DNA from 2 places in the Janthinobacterium sp. NKUCC08_JDC genome. Region 1 is predicted to be linked to the other one. Evidence: predicted binding sites of a transcription regulator. Region 1 holds the regulator's gene; the other holds the start of a gene.
The links. The regulator NrdR, encoded in region 1, represses ribonucleotide reductase genes. The targets are predictions, from matches to a motif close to CACNANATNTNGTG.

Region 1 (7,228 bases):
ACGGCGGCCAGGGTGGCTTGCTGCACGTTGGCCAGGCCGCGGAAGGCGTTCATGATGCCCCAGACGGTACCGAGCAGGCCGATGTACGGCGAGACGGAACCGACGGAAGCGAGGAAGGCCAGGTGCGATTCGAGCACGTCCATTTCACGCTGGAAGGCAGCGCGCATGGCGCGGCGTGCGCCGTCGAGCACGGCGCCGACGTCCAGCGCTTCACGCGAACCGTAGGAAGCCTTGCCCTTGATGAATTCGCCCATGCCGGCGTCGAAGATGCGGGCCAGCGCGCCGCTCTGGTCGCGGTTGCCGCTGGCGTTCTGGTGCAGCGCATGCAGGTTGCCGCCGGCCCAGAAGCTGCGTTCGAATTCGATGGTTTGCTTGCGCGCCTGGCGCACGGCAAACATCTTGCGGAAAATGTAGGTCCAGCTGGTCAGGGAAATCAGCAGCAGCAGGGCCATGATCAGTTGCACGATCAAATGGGCATTGGAGATGAGCGCGAGGAAAGAAAGATCTTGTGTAACGTTCATTGGCTGGCAGTCTGTTGGGTGAATTGTCCGGAGGTGGCGGGTAGGGCTCAGGCGGCGCGCATGCGGGCCGCGACTGCATCAGGCACGGCGCGCGGACGCAGTGCCGAATCGACGCAGCCGATCTTGACGCGGGCCGTGTTGAGCAGGCGGTCGCCGCACCAGGCTTGTTGCAGGAAAACGATGGAGGCGCGCCCCATTTTTTCTATGTTTAAGGTTAATCTTACCGTGTCATCGAGCCTGGCTGGCGCATGATAGTCGGCGTTGACGCTTTTGACAACGAACATTGCGTCGTGTTGTTCCAGCAATTCCTGCTGGCCCACGCCGATGGCGCGCAGCCATTCGGTGCGCGCTCGCTCGAAGAATTTCAGGTAGTTAGCGTAATAGACGATGCCGCCGGCGTCGGTGTCTTCATAGTAGACACGTACGTTCCAGGTAAAGACTGAAGGCATGTTTATTGCGCCAGTAGTGAGATTGAGCAACATTTTACGCGATTTTTCTTCTTGTGACTGTGGGCGCTTGCTGGAAAGCCATGCAAAAGCTGCATATAAGTTGCACCGCAGCATTGTAAAACGGAGGGCTGCAATGGCAAGCCCCGTAACATACGCTTACATGCCTGAGTAAAGTTTACATCCAGCTTAAGACGATGGGCCGGTGCTGCCCGGGCGGCGATTATAGCCGCACGCTTGCATTCCTTGCTCAATTTGGGCACTTAACTTACAATTTGCATTCCATTACGTCTCACGTGACTGGCGAAAAGTCGGGCGATCTCCATGAGTGGCGATCGGCAATCCGGCGAAAGGTGGGCACCCACCGGGAAACGTGAGATTTTTCATCAGCCGTTCGCCTGGGTAGCCACTATGGAAAAGCACGAAGAGGCTGCCTGTCCAATGTTGTTATTCACTTAACGCCGGCTCCCCTCATTCGATCCAATCTGCCAGTACAAGCACCCTCATACTTGGAGTTTTTACATGTTTGCAAAAGATCACACCCTCGCCAACGTCGATCCTGAATTGTTCGCCGTCATTCAAAAAGAGAACACGCGCCAGCACGATCATATCGAACTGATCGCGTCGGAGAACTACACATCGCCAGCCGTAATGGAAGCGCAAGGCTCGCAGCTGACGAACAAGTACGCCGAAGGCTATCCAGGCAAGCGCTACTACGGCGGCTGCGAATACGTCGACGTGGCCGAGCAACTGGCCATCGACCGTGTCAAGCAGCTGTTCGGCGCCGAATGCGCGAATGTGCAGCCGAACTCCGGCTCGCAAGCGAACCAGGGCGTGTTCTTCGCCATGTTGAAACCAGGCGACCTGATCATGGGTATGTCGCTGGCCGAAGGCGGCCACCTGACCCACGGCATGCCGCTGAACATGTCCGGCAAATGGTTTGACGTCGTCTCCTACGGTTTGACGGCGGAAGAAGACATCGACTACGAGGCAATGGAGCGCCTGGCCCGCGAACGCAAGCCGAAATTGATCATCGCCGGCGCGTCCGCGTTCTCGAAAAAGATCGACTTCGAACGCTTCAGCAAGATCGCCAAGGAAGTTGGCGCCTACTTCATGGTCGACATGGCCCACTACGCGGGCCTGATCGCTGCCGGCCTGTACCCGAACCCGGTGCCGTTCGCCGACTTCGTCACCTCGACCACGCACAAATCGTTGCGCGGCCCGCGCGGCGGCATCATCCTGATGAAGGCCGAACACGAAAAAGCCATCAACTCGGCCATCTTCCCTGGTATCCAGGGCGGCCCGCTGATGCACGTGATCGCCGGTAAGGCCGTCGCCTTCAAGGAAGCGCTGAGCCCTGAATTCGTCGAATACCAGAAGCAAGTGATCAAGAACGCCGACGTGCTGGCGAAAACCCTGATCAAGCGCGGCCTGCGCATTGTTTCCGGCGGTACCGAATCGCACGTCATGCTGGTCGACCTGCGCGCCAAGAACCTGACGGGCAAGGAAGCCGAAGCCATCCTCGGTTCCGCGCACATCACCTGCAACAAGAACGGTATCCCGAACGACCCGCAAAAACCATTCGTCACTTCGGGCATCCGCCTGGGCAGCCCGGCGATGACGACGCGCGGTTTCAAGGAAGCGCAAGCGGAAGAAGTGGGCAACCTGATCGCCGACGTGCTGGACAATCCGCATGACGCCGCCACCATCGAGCGCGTGAAAGCGGCCGTGAAAGTCCTGGCCGACGCGCACCCTGTGTACGCCGCATAATAATTTGTCCAGAATGTGTCATACGGAGTAAGATTCTGTATGACACATTCCTTCGTGCCCAAGGGCGCCCGGAGTGATTCGGGCGCCCTTTGCACAAGGACGGCGATTTCCCGTAATTATTACTATAAAGTTGTAACCAGCCCATGAAATGTCCATTTTGCCAGCACGGCGACACCCAGGTTCTCGATACGCGCGTATCGGAGGAAGGGGATGCCATTCGGCGCCGCCGCCGCTGCGGCAAATGTGACAAGCGTTTTACCACGTACGAGCGCATTGAACTTATCATGCCGGCCGTCGTCAAAAAGAATGGCAGCCGGACGGAGTTCGCTGCGGATAAGTTGCGCGGCAGTTTGATGCTGGCCTTGCGCAAGCGTCCCGTTGCGGCCGCCTCCGTGGATACGGCCATCGCGTCCATCCAGGAAAAACTGCTGACCAGCGGCTTGCGCGAAGTCGATTCCGGCTATATCGGCGAACTCGTCATGCAAGAACTCAAGCGCCTGGACAAGATCGCCTACATCCGCTTCGCCTCCGTCTACAAGAACTTCGAAGACCTGGCCGAGTTCCAGGATGCGATTGCCGAAGTGGGGCAGGCGCGCAAGCCCTGACCTTCGGCTTCTTGCTCGCCTTCTTGCTCACCACGCCCAGGTTCGCCTGGCAAGCGGCCTGATCAACACCCACGCTGTTCTTCTCACCTTATCGCCGTGCTGTTTGCGCTAGCGCAGACCCGGCTTTTTACGCGCGCCTATCTTGTAGCTGGGCCGCCTGTTCCTGCGACTCTTTCTGCGAAAGGGAGTAGCGCATGCGCAATGGCGGTCGCACTATGTTTCCTGCCGGTGGCAGCAGCCTCGTCGAGGTGCTCGTGTCGCTGCTGCTGTTGGCGCTGGGCCTGCTGGGCGCCAGCATCCTGCAACTGAATTCCCTGCGCGCGCGCCATGAGTCGGCGCTATTGTCGGCGGGCGTGCAACTGGCCGCCGGCATGGCCGAACGCATGCGGGCGAACAGCGTACTCATGAATGGCCCCGACACGGGCAATCCCTATCTGAACGTGGCCTACGCGGCGGCGGACGATGCTGAAGCTGGCGGCGGTGCGCCCGACTGCTTCGGCGCCACCGCCTGCAGCGCGGCCGAACTGGCGCAATTCGATATCGCCGAATGGAAGCAGCGGCTGCATGCGGCCTTGCCCGGCGCGCGCCTGCATATTTGCCGCGACACTTCCGCGTGGGATGCCGCCGCCCAAGGCTTGCAGTGGGCGTGCAGCGGCGGCAAGGGCGCGCCCATCGTTATCAAGCTGGGCTGGCGCGGCCGCCTGCCCGATGGCTCGCCTGCCGTGAATGCGGCAGGCGAGTCGTTGCCCAGGCTGGCATTCCAGCTGAGCGGAGGCGGCGCATGAACGAGGTCCTGTATCGGCATCGCGGCATGAGCCTCGTCGAATTGCTGGTGGCCCTGTCGCTGGGCGCGCTGCTGATGCTGGCGGCCAGTAGCGTGCTGCTGGCCGCCAGCGGCAGCTATGGCGACCAGTCCGCCAGCGCGCGCTTGGACGATAACGGCCGCTATGCACTCGACACCATCGCCCGCGCCGTGCGTCAGACGGCGTACGTAAACTGGGACAGCAACGCCGCGCCCGTCGCCCATGCCGATTACGACAGTGCCAATGTGGCCGGGCTCGACGCGCGCAGCCTGGGCAAGAACAGCGAGGGCATCAGCGGCGCGCTGCCCGGCGCCCTGCATGGCAGCGACGTGCTGGCCCTGCGCTATTACGGCACCGGCAAGGAAGAGGGCGGCGACGGTTCCGTGCTCAATTGCGCGGGTTTCGGCGTGGGCGCCGCGCAAACGCAGGCGCAGCGGGGCTGGAGCATTTTCTATGTAGCGCAGGGCGCCGATGGCGAGGGCGAACTGCGTTGTAAATACCGTGGCGCGAACGGCTGGGGCGCGGACGCCATCATCCGTGGCGTCGACGGTTTCCAGGTGCTGTATGGCCTCGACACGGATACGCCGCCCGACGGCGTGGCGAACCGCTATGTCAACGCCAGCGCGCTCGACGCCTACGATGCGGCATTGGTACTGGAGGGCGCGGATGCGGCCGCGCGCCAGCGCGATCTGTACCGGCGCACGCACTGGAAGCGCGTGGCCAGCGTGCGCGTGGCGCTGTTGCTGCATGGCGAGGCGGGCCAGGCGGACAAGATGGCGGAACTGGGGCCGGCGCAGTTCGACCTGTTCGGCAAGGTGTATGCCGAGGCGCACGCGGCCGGCGACACGGGCGTGCGCATTGCGCGCACATCCTTGCCCGCCGCGACGCGCTCGCGGCTGCGGCAACTGGTGCAGACGAGCATCATGCTGCGCAACGGGCCGGCCTAGGCGGGCGGCGCGGTGGCAGGCAGGGGCATCCGCCGGTGCGAACCTTGGTGCCCATCTTGCGTACGCCACGGTGGCGCGACCCTCGTGTATGTGCTGTGCCTGCTGGTGATCATCTTGCTGCTGGGCATATCGGCGGCGCAGATGGCCTTGCAGGGTGAGAAGGCGGCACGCGGCGAGCGCGACCGGCAGATCGCGTTTCAGGCGGCGGAGGAGGCATTGGTGGATGCGCAGAACGATATCGAAGGCTTGCCCGGCGCGCCGGGACGCAGCAGCCTCTTCGCGCCAGGCAGCGCGGCAGGGTTTGCGGACGGTTGCGGGGAAGGGGGCACACTGGGCCTGTGCCTGCCCGCCGCCCCGGACGCACCGGCGCTGTGGCTGAGCACGGACCTCGATGGCGCTGATGCTGGCAGCCGCGCGGTGCCATACGGCCAGTTTACGGGCGCCGTCATGCAGACGGGGCAGGGTTTCCTGCCGTCGCGCCGGCCCCGCTACCTGATCGAACTGCTGCCGTTTCACCCACCCGGCGCGCAGGCCACGGCAGCGGCCGGCGGTATGGCCGTGGAAAGCTATGTGTACCGCATCACGGCTATCGGTTTTGGGGCGCAGGAAAGCACGAAAGTCGTGCTGCAAAGTTATTACCGCAAACAGGCGGTGGGAGCGGGGCCATGAGGGCGCCTTGGCACGCCTGGCTGCTGCTGGTCGGCCTGGTTTTCCTGACTTGCGGCGCCGCCGTCGCTGCCGCTCCTCCCGTGATGCTGGCGAGGGCCGACACGGGTTTGTACGGCGCCAGGGTGCCGCCGAATCTGCTGATCAACCTGTCCCTCACGCATGCGGCCGCCGCTGCCGCGCATGGCGGCGACTATGCGCCGCAGCGCGAGTACGCAGGGTACTTCCATGCGCGCATGTGCTACAGCTATCCGTACCGCAGCAAGGACGGCGTCATGCTGCCCGACTTGCGCGTAGCGACCGCTTACTTCTCCGTGCTGAAACCGGCCGATGCGCTGCACGGATGCGGCGGTGACAGTTTCAGCGGCAATTTTCTCAACTGGGCCAGCACGAGCATGCTCGACATCGTCCGCTATGCGCTGACGGGCGGCGACCGCGTCATCGACGAAGTGCGCAAGACGGTGCTGCAGCGCGCTTATTTGCCCGATGCCGACAATCCCATCGACTTCTTTGCCCACCCTGTCTTTTTCCCGCGCAAGCTCCTGCAGACCGGCGTGGCGGCCGCGACGCCGTTTGCGCTGGCGCAACTGGCCATCGTTTCCTGCCGCAACCGCTTGCTGTTCGGCGACGCCAGCTTGCCCTCGGGCAGCAGTTGCGACGCGCCCGGCGCTACGGCCTCGCACGGCGTGTTCCTCGCGCGCGTGCGCGTTTGCGACACGGAAGAGGGGCCGTTGCGCGACGACTTGTGCCTCGCATATGGCAAGAACTACAAGCCGGTGGGCGCCGTGCAGCGCCATGGCGGCAGGGTGCGCGTAGGCGTGTTCGGCCACTTGAACGGCCAGCCCGCCAGCGCCGGCCCCGTGTATGGCGGCGTGCTGCGCGCGCCACTGGCCCACGTGGGCAGGCAGCGCTGGGCGGCGCCCGATTTTATGCCGCAAGACAATGCCGACGCCGAGTGGAATCCCGCCAACGGCGTGTATGCGACTCAATCTACGTCTCAAGCTGCGGGCCCTGGCGGCGGGGTGACCGCTTACATCAATGGCTTGGGCCGCGGCAATGCCGGGCATCCCGGTGTGTACGCGAAGGCGGCGCCGCTGGCTGAATTGCTGTACGAATCGCTGCGCTACCTGCAGGGACGGCAGGCGAGCCCTGTGGTGCCGCCCGCCACGGCCCCGCCTGCCATCGACGATGGCTTGCCGGTCGTGACGCCATGGAGCGACCCGCAAACGGCCAGTTGCCAGCGCCACATCGTCGTCAGCCTCGGCGATGCTGGCATGGCTGGTGACCGTTACGTGCCCGGAAATGTCCCTGTGGCTCCCGCATCGAATGGCGACCGCGCACGCGCTGCCGATGGCTTTGCGCCGCCGCCGTTCGATGCGATGGCCTGGACGCATGCGATGGGCAGCTTGGAAAGCGGCGGCGCGCAGGGCAATCCCGCGCCGCGGCCCGACCTGGCGGCACTGGAATTGC
Region 2 (7,228 bases), on a different contig from region 1:
ATGCAGGCCGTGTGCAGGCCGATGCCGAAGCCCAGCGCCCTGACGTCCTGCATGGCGCGCGCCAGCGCCGGGTCCATGCACGCTTCGCCGCCGCTGAAGACGACGGCGTCGACCAGGCCCGTTCTGCGGCGCAGCCAGGTCAGGACGTCCTGCCAGGGCATTGCGCCTTCCGGCGTGCGCGCCTGCAAGTGCGGATTGTGGCAATAGCCGCAGCGCCAGGGGCAGCCCTGCACGAACACCACGGCCGCCAGCTTGCCCGGGTAGTCGGTGGCGGAAAAGGGCGTCAGGCCGCCCACTTTCAGCTCAAACGCCATGGCAGGCGGGCTGGCCCACGCGGGCGCTCGCTTCCGTAAAATACTGGCGCTCGTGGAATTCGCCCTGCTTGCCGATATTGAACGAGGCGACAGGGCGGTGATAGCCCATCACGCGGGTCCAGATTTCGCAGCGCTGGCGTTCCGTATCGAGCAGGGTGATGGCGGGAGTGAAGTCGGGACGTGCGTTCATGGCGTTTCCTTGAGTGGGTGAGCGAAATCGGATTGCTTGCGGGCGATCAGTTCCGCGTCGCAGGTGGGGCAGAATTCATGTTTGCCGGCCAGGTAGCCGTGGCGCGGGCAGATGGAAAACGTGGGCGTGACGGTGATGTAGGGCAGCGAGAAGCGGCTCAGCGCGCGTTTTACCAGCTCGCGGCAGGCATTCGCATCCGACAGCGCTTCCGTCATGTACAGGTGCAGCACCGTGCCGCCCGTGTACTTGCGCTGCAGCGCGTCCTGCAATTCCAGCGCTTCGAACGGGTCGTCCGTATGGCCGACGGGCAGCTGCGACGAATTCGTGTAATACGGGTTGTCGCTTGTTCCCGCCTGCAGGATGGCCGGATAGCGCTTGCGGTCTTCGCGGGCGAAGCGGTAGGTCGTGCCTTCGGCCGGCGTCGCCTCCAGGTTGTACATATGGCCCGTCTCTTTCTGGAACTGCACCATGCGGGCGCGCACGTGATCGAGCAGACGTATCGCCAGCGCATGGCCCTCGGCGGACGTGATGTCGTAAGCGTCGCCGCTGAAATTGCGGATCATCTCGTTGATGCCGTTCACGCCCAGGGTGGAAAAGTGATTGCGCAGGGTGCCCAGATAGCGTTTCGTGTACGGGAACAGGCCTTGCTGCATCAGTTCTTCGATGGTGCGGCGCTTGATTTCCAGGCTGGTCTTGCCCAGCTCCAGCAGGCGGTCCAGGTCGGCCATCAAGGCTGGCTCGTCGCCGCGCCACAAGTGGCCCAGGCGCGCGCAGTTGATGGTCACCACGCCCAGGGAACCCGTCTGCTCGGCGGAACCGAACAGGCCATTGCCCCGTTTGAGCAGCTCGCGCAAGTCCAGCTGCAAGCGGCAGCACATGGAACGTATCATGTTCGGCTTGAGTTCCGAATTGATGAAATTCTGGAAGTAGGGCAGGCCGTAGCGGGCCGTCATCTCGAACAGGCGTTCCGCGTTGTCGCTGTGCCAGTCGAAATCCTCGGTGATGTTATAGGTGGGGATGGGGAAGGTGAAGACCCGGCCCTTGGCGTCGCCCGCCATCATGATCTCGATATAGGCGCGGTTGATCATGTCCATTTCCGTCTGCAGCTCGCCATAGCTGAAGTCCATTTCCTGGCCGGCGATGACGGGAATCTGCTCGCGCAAATCGTCCGGGCAGACCCAGTCGAAGGTGAGGTTGGTGAACGGCGTCTGCGTGCCCCAGCGCGATGGCACGTTGAGGTTGAAGATCAGCTCCTGCATGTACTGGCGCACGTCTTCGTAGCGCAGGCTGTCCTTGCGGATGTAGGGCGCCATATAGGTGTCGAAGGAGCTGAACGCCTGTGCGCCGGCCCACTCGTTTTGCAGGGTGCCGAGGAAATTGACAATCTGGCCAATGGCGCTCGACATGTGTTTCGGCGGACCCGATTCGATCTTGCCCGGCACGCCATTCAAGCCTTCGTGCAGCAGGGTGCGCAGCGACCAGCCGGCGCAATAGCCGGCCAACATGTCGAGGTCGTGGATGTGCAGCGCCGCTTCGCGGTGCGCCGCGCCCACTTCCGGCGGATACACCTGGTCGAGCCAGTAGTTGGCGATGACCTTGCCCGACACGTTGAGTATCAGGCCGCCCAGCGAGTAACCCTGGTTGGCGTTGGCGTTGACACGCCAGTCGCGCCGGTCCAGGTATTCATTGATGGACGCGGCGACATCGACCTGGCCGCGTGTGGGGGAAACTGCATTTGTCGTCATGAAACCTCCAATAAACACAACATGCGGTGTTTTTATGGAGATTAATCACTAAATATAGTGACGTCAAAGGGCGCGTGCAGTTGCGTGACGAATCCTTGATGCAGGTGAAGAAAGCGCGTCAGCGGCTTTTTTTCGCGCGCCCCAGGCGCGGGATGAAGCAGCTCAGGCCAAAGTACATGGCGCCGCAGACGGCGATGCTGGCGACGGAGGCGGGCAGCACGTGCGCCCAGATTTCCCGTGCCGAGAAGGTGCTCCAGCTGGCCACGCGCGCGTCGAACGTGACGTAGTTCGCCAGCAGCCAGTAGACGGCCAGCAGGCCCGTGCAGATGCCGGCCTGGCGCAGCACGGGCATGGCGCGGCGGGCGAAGACGGCTTGCAGGAACAGCAGCAGCACGCCGGCCCAGACGCCCAGCGCCTCGGGCGAGAGCACGGAGAGCGTTTCTTCGACATAGCCGTCGGCGGGCGAAGCCCACTGTATTTGCAGCACGGTGAGGAATAGGGTGAGCAGGAATAGCAGCAGCGGTTTGCGGGGCATGGCGGGCAATCGGTGAGGGAGAAAAGTGGGGCATTTTACAGCCAGGTCAAGCAAGTTGAACGCGCGCCAGCCATGCATGCATTCCTTCACCTGCGTCAAGGACTGGGCGGTATGGGCGGGGCTATAGTCTGCACCCTGAGCCGATACAGGACTGTGAACACCATGATGCTTGAATCAACCACCGCCACCCGCGTGGCCGGACCGCTGGAACTGGTCTGCCCCGCCGGCAGCCTGCCTGCCTTGAAAGCGGCCATCGACAATGGCGCCGATACCGTCTACCTGGGTTTTCGCGACGCCACCAATGCGCGCAATTTCGCCGGCCTCAATTTCGACGAGAAGGCCATCGCCGAGGGCGTGCGCTACGCCCACCAATATGGACGCAAGGTGCTGCTGGCGCTGAACACCTATCCGCAGCCGCACAACTGGGCCGTCTGGCGCAGCGCCATCGACCGCGCCGCGCAGGCCGGTATCGACGCCATGATCGTGGCCGATCCGGGCCTGATGGCGTATGCAAGCGAGCACCACCCGCAGCTGCGTTTGCACCTGTCCGTGCAAGGTTCGGCCACCAACTACGAAGCGATCAATTTTTACCATGAACACTTCGGCATCGCCCGCGCCGTGCTGCCGCGCGTGCTGTCGATGGCGCAGGTCGAGCAACTGATCGCCAAGACGGAAGTCGAGATCGAGGTCTTCGGCTTCGGCAGCCTGTGCGTGATGGTCGAAGGGCGCTGCGCGCTGTCGTCGTATGCGACGGGCGAGGCGCCGAACACCCACGGCGTGTGCTCGCCGGCGAAATCCGTGCGCTGGCTGGAAACACCGAACGGCCTCGAATCGCGCCTGAACGGCGTGCTGATCGACCGCTATGCCCCAGGCGAAAACGCCAGCTATCCGACCCTGTGCAAGGGGCGTTTCGAAGTCAACGACGAAGAGTATTACGCGATCGAGGAGCCGGCCAGCCTGAACACGCTGGCGCTGCTGCCGCAGCTGATCGCCATGGGCGTGCGCGCCGTGAAGATCGAAGGACGCCAGCGCAGCCCCGCCTACGTGGCGCAGGTGACGCGCGTGTGGCGCGAAGCGATCGACGCCTGCCGCGAAGGCAATGCGCGCTACGCCGTCAAGCCGGCCTGGATGGCGTCCATGGACAAGCTGGCCGAGGGCCAGCAGCACACCTTGGGTGCCTACCATAGATCTTGGAAATAAAGGATGAACATGCTGAAGCTTTCTTTGGGCCCTTTGCTCTACTACTGGCCGCGCGCCACCGTTTTCGAGTTTTACCAGCAGATCGCCACCACGGCCGTCGATATCGTGTACCTGGGCGAAACCGTCTGTTCGCGCCGGCACGAGGTGCGCCTGGCCGACTGGCTCGATATCGCCGACATGCTGGCCGCCGCCGGCAAGGAAGTGGTGCTGTCGACGCAGGCGCTGATCGAGGCGGGTGCTGAACTGGCGACCCTGCGCCGCATCACGGGCAATGGCCGCTACGGCGTCGAGGCCAACGACATGGGCGCCGTGCACTGCATGGAAAAGGGCGCGTCCTTCGTCGCCGGCCCCCATCTGAACCTGTTCAATGGCCCCAGCCTGCAATTGCTGGCGCGCCTCGGGGCGCGGCGCTGGGTGATGCCGCTGGAAATGGGACAGACGGCGCTGGCCGAGATGCAGCGCCAGAAACCGGAAGGGCTGGAGACGGAGGTATTCGCCTACGGCCGCATGCCGCTGGCGTTTTCCGCGCGCTGCTTCACGGCGCGCAACCGCAACCTGCCGAAGGATGATTGCGGCTACAGTTGCCTGGAAGAGCCGGATGGCCTGCTGCTGCGCACGCGCGACGAAGTGCCGTTCCTCGTGTTGAATGGCACGCAGACGCAGTCGGCGCTCGTCTACAACCTGGTGCGCGAACTCGACGCCATGCGCGACATGGGCGTGTCGGTGGCGCGCATCAGCCCGCAAGCCATGCATACGGAACAAGTCATCGCCATCTTCGACCGCGCGCGCCGCGGCCAGGTCAGCGGCATCGGCGCCCAGGCCCAGCTGGCGGCTTGCCAGCCGGCCGGCGCCTGCGACGGCTACTGGCACGGCCAGCCTGGCATGGAACAGCACCAGCACGCCGCCCATTGAACGCATCGAAAGGAAGCACCATGCAAGATCAACTGGAAAGATTGCCCGTCCCGGCCAAGCCTCCCATGAGTAAGCCCGCCGCGTCATACCGGCTGCCCGAACCGCTGGCCGAATTGCTGTCCAAGCTGCCGCCGTATCCCGCCTCGTGGCTGTTCGTGCAAGGCTTGAACCGCCTGCTGGCGCCGCAATTGCCCGACGACGTGCGAAGCAGCCTGGAAGGGCGCAGCCTGCGCTTGCGGCTGCTGGACGCGGGCATCGCCTTCGATTTCGAGTGGCAGGGAACGGTGTTTGTGGCCGAGCGCTATGTCGACGTACCGGACCTGTGCATCGCCGCCAGCGTGCATGACTTGATGCTGCTGGCGCGGCGCCAGGAAGATCCGGACACGCTGTTCTTCAGCCGCCGTTTGAGCCTGGAAGGTGATACGGAGCTGGGCTTGCTGTTCAAGAATACGCTCGATGCCATCGAGCTGCCGCCGTTCGACCTGCAGGCGCTGGGACCGCGCCGGGTGCTGGCGCATCTGCGCGACCGGGGCGCGCGGGGAGGGTAAGCGGAGAGCTGGCGGCGCGCAGTGGCGGCACTCAATGGCGGCAGTGGCCGCAGGCGCCGCTGCACGAGGCCAGCTGTACTTCATCCGTTGCTTCGCCCATGAAGCCGGCGTCGTTGACGGCGGCCAGCAGGCGTTCCTGCGTGGCCAGGCGTTCGTCGAATTGCACCGTGGCGCCGTGGCGCGCCAGCGAGACGCAGACGGTGGCCACGCCCATGACGGCTTCGAGCGCGCCCGTCAGCCTGTCGGCGCAGCCTTCGTGATCCATTCCAATAATATTCAAGCGCGCTGTCTGCATGGGTTCCTCTTGTTTTTAAAATAAAAAAACAGCGTAGGCGAGGGGCAAGCATGCCGTCCAGAGCCGCACGCAAGATTTATTTTCTATTTGCGGTTTTATTGATCTGGATTAATTCCAACCGCTGCTGGCCAGCCTGAAAGTGCTGTTGTTTTATACACGGTCGCCGTATTCCAGTCGACAAGCGTGCTCTGCTGCGTGATACTGTCATTCTGATAAGTACGCTGATGAAAGCGCTGGAAAGGAGGGCCCATGCAGCGCCGCCCCCTGCTCAAGCTTGCCGCCCTGTGGCCGTTGGGCGCTGCCGCCGCCGGCAAGTCGTCGCCGCTGCCGCTCGTGTATCCGCGCCACCAGGCGATCGATGATCCGCAGCAAGGCTATGTGACGGCCTTGCTGCAACAGGCGCTGGCCCGTTCGGGCCGGGCCTATGCTTTGCGCCGTTCCGCGCTGCGCATGGTGCAGACGCGAGCGATGCAGGAAATCGCCACGGCGTCGGGCAGCGTCGACGTCGTCTGGACGATGACGAGCCGCGCGCGCGAGACGCAATTGCTGCCGGTGCGCATCCCCATCGACCGCGGCCTGATCGGCTGGCGAGTGGCCCTGATCCACGCGCGCCAGCCGCAGTTGCTGCGCGATGTGCGCAGCATCGCCGCGCTGGCGCGGCTGTCGGCCGGCCAGATGCGCGACTGGCCCGACTCGACCATCCTGCAGGCGAACGGCTTGCGCCTCGATACCTCGAGCACCTATGAAGGCCTGTTCCAGCAACTGGCGGCCGGGCGCATCGACTACTTTCCCCGCTCCGTGATCGAGGCGCAAAGCGAGCTGGCCAGCCATGCGCAATTGCCGCTGGCGCTCGATACTCACCTGGTCATCCGCTACCCGGCCGCGCTGTACTTTTTTGTCGGCAAGCACCGGCCGGAACTGGCGCGCCATATTGAAATCGGGCTGGAGAAGATGCTGGCCGATGGCAGTTTCGCGCAGCTGTTCCAGCGCCATTTCGGCCGCTTCGCCGATGGCTTGAAATTGTCCCGGCGCCACGTGCTGGAGCTGGCCAATCCCGACCTGCCCGAAGAGACGCCTTTGGTGCGCAAGGCACTTTGGTATCGTCCAAAACATTACTAATAGTTTTATTGATCAGTGTCAAACAAGCGCTTCAATCGTGCGCACGATGTTTGATGAAACGCAAAGCGAGTTCAACAGAACACCTGTTGACATAAATAGAATCTTCGCCGAACATAATTCCACGTTGCAACACTTTTGCAATACGTTCCCAGCACAAGCGGTGATACGCAGGTGTCGTGCGGGACCCGTGCGCCCGTTCAACAGCCAGCTGCCGCCAGCCGCCGAACGCTCTGTTCCCTTGTAACCATCCGTTATCTTTTCGAAGGTTTGCCCATGCTCGAGTCGATCACGTCGGTATTGCACCAGGTGCCGGAACTGGCCCTGTTCCTGGCGCTGGCGCTCGGTTATGCGGTAGGGCAGATACGCTTCG

Region 2: a site for NrdR is predicted at 2,296-2,309, ahead of KO538_RS10165 (ribonucleoside triphosphate reductase). Genes of this name have one in related genera too.

Annotation. Positions count from the first base shown of each region.
Region 1 is NZ_JAHKQW010000019.1:64,655-71,882, forward strand. It holds gene tolQ (protein TolQ) at 1-521, opposite strand, end outside; gene ybgC (tol-pal system-associated acyl-CoA thioesterase) at 569-970, opposite strand; ZMP/ZTP riboswitch at 1,254-1,378, shown strand; gene glyA (serine hydroxymethyltransferase) at 1,490-2,737, shown strand; gene nrdR (transcriptional regulator NrdR) at 2,881-3,342, shown strand; gene pilV (type IV pilus modification protein PilV) at 3,558-4,127, shown strand; gene KO538_RS27330 (PilW family protein) at 4,124-5,092, shown strand; gene KO538_RS27335 (PilX N-terminal domain-containing pilus assembly protein) at 5,177-5,761, shown strand; gene KO538_RS27340 (pilus assembly protein) at 5,758-7,228, shown strand, end outside.
Region 2 is NZ_JAHKQW010000003.1:68,905-76,132, forward strand. It holds gene KO538_RS10155 (anaerobic ribonucleoside-triphosphate reductase activating protein) at 1-314, opposite strand, end outside; gene nrdD (anaerobic ribonucleoside-triphosphate reductase) at 304-504, opposite strand; gene KO538_RS10165 (ribonucleoside triphosphate reductase) at 501-2,249, opposite strand; gene KO538_RS10170 (hypothetical protein) at 2,368-2,784, opposite strand; gene KO538_RS10175 (peptidase U32 family protein) at 2,950-3,984, shown strand; gene KO538_RS10180 (U32 family peptidase) at 3,994-4,896, shown strand; gene KO538_RS10185 (SCP2 domain-containing protein) at 4,962-5,444, shown strand; gene KO538_RS10190 (heavy-metal-associated domain-containing protein) at 5,476-5,739, opposite strand; gene KO538_RS10195 (ABC transporter substrate-binding protein) at 5,989-6,858, shown strand; gene aspT (aspartate-alanine antiporter) at 7,132-7,228, shown strand, end outside.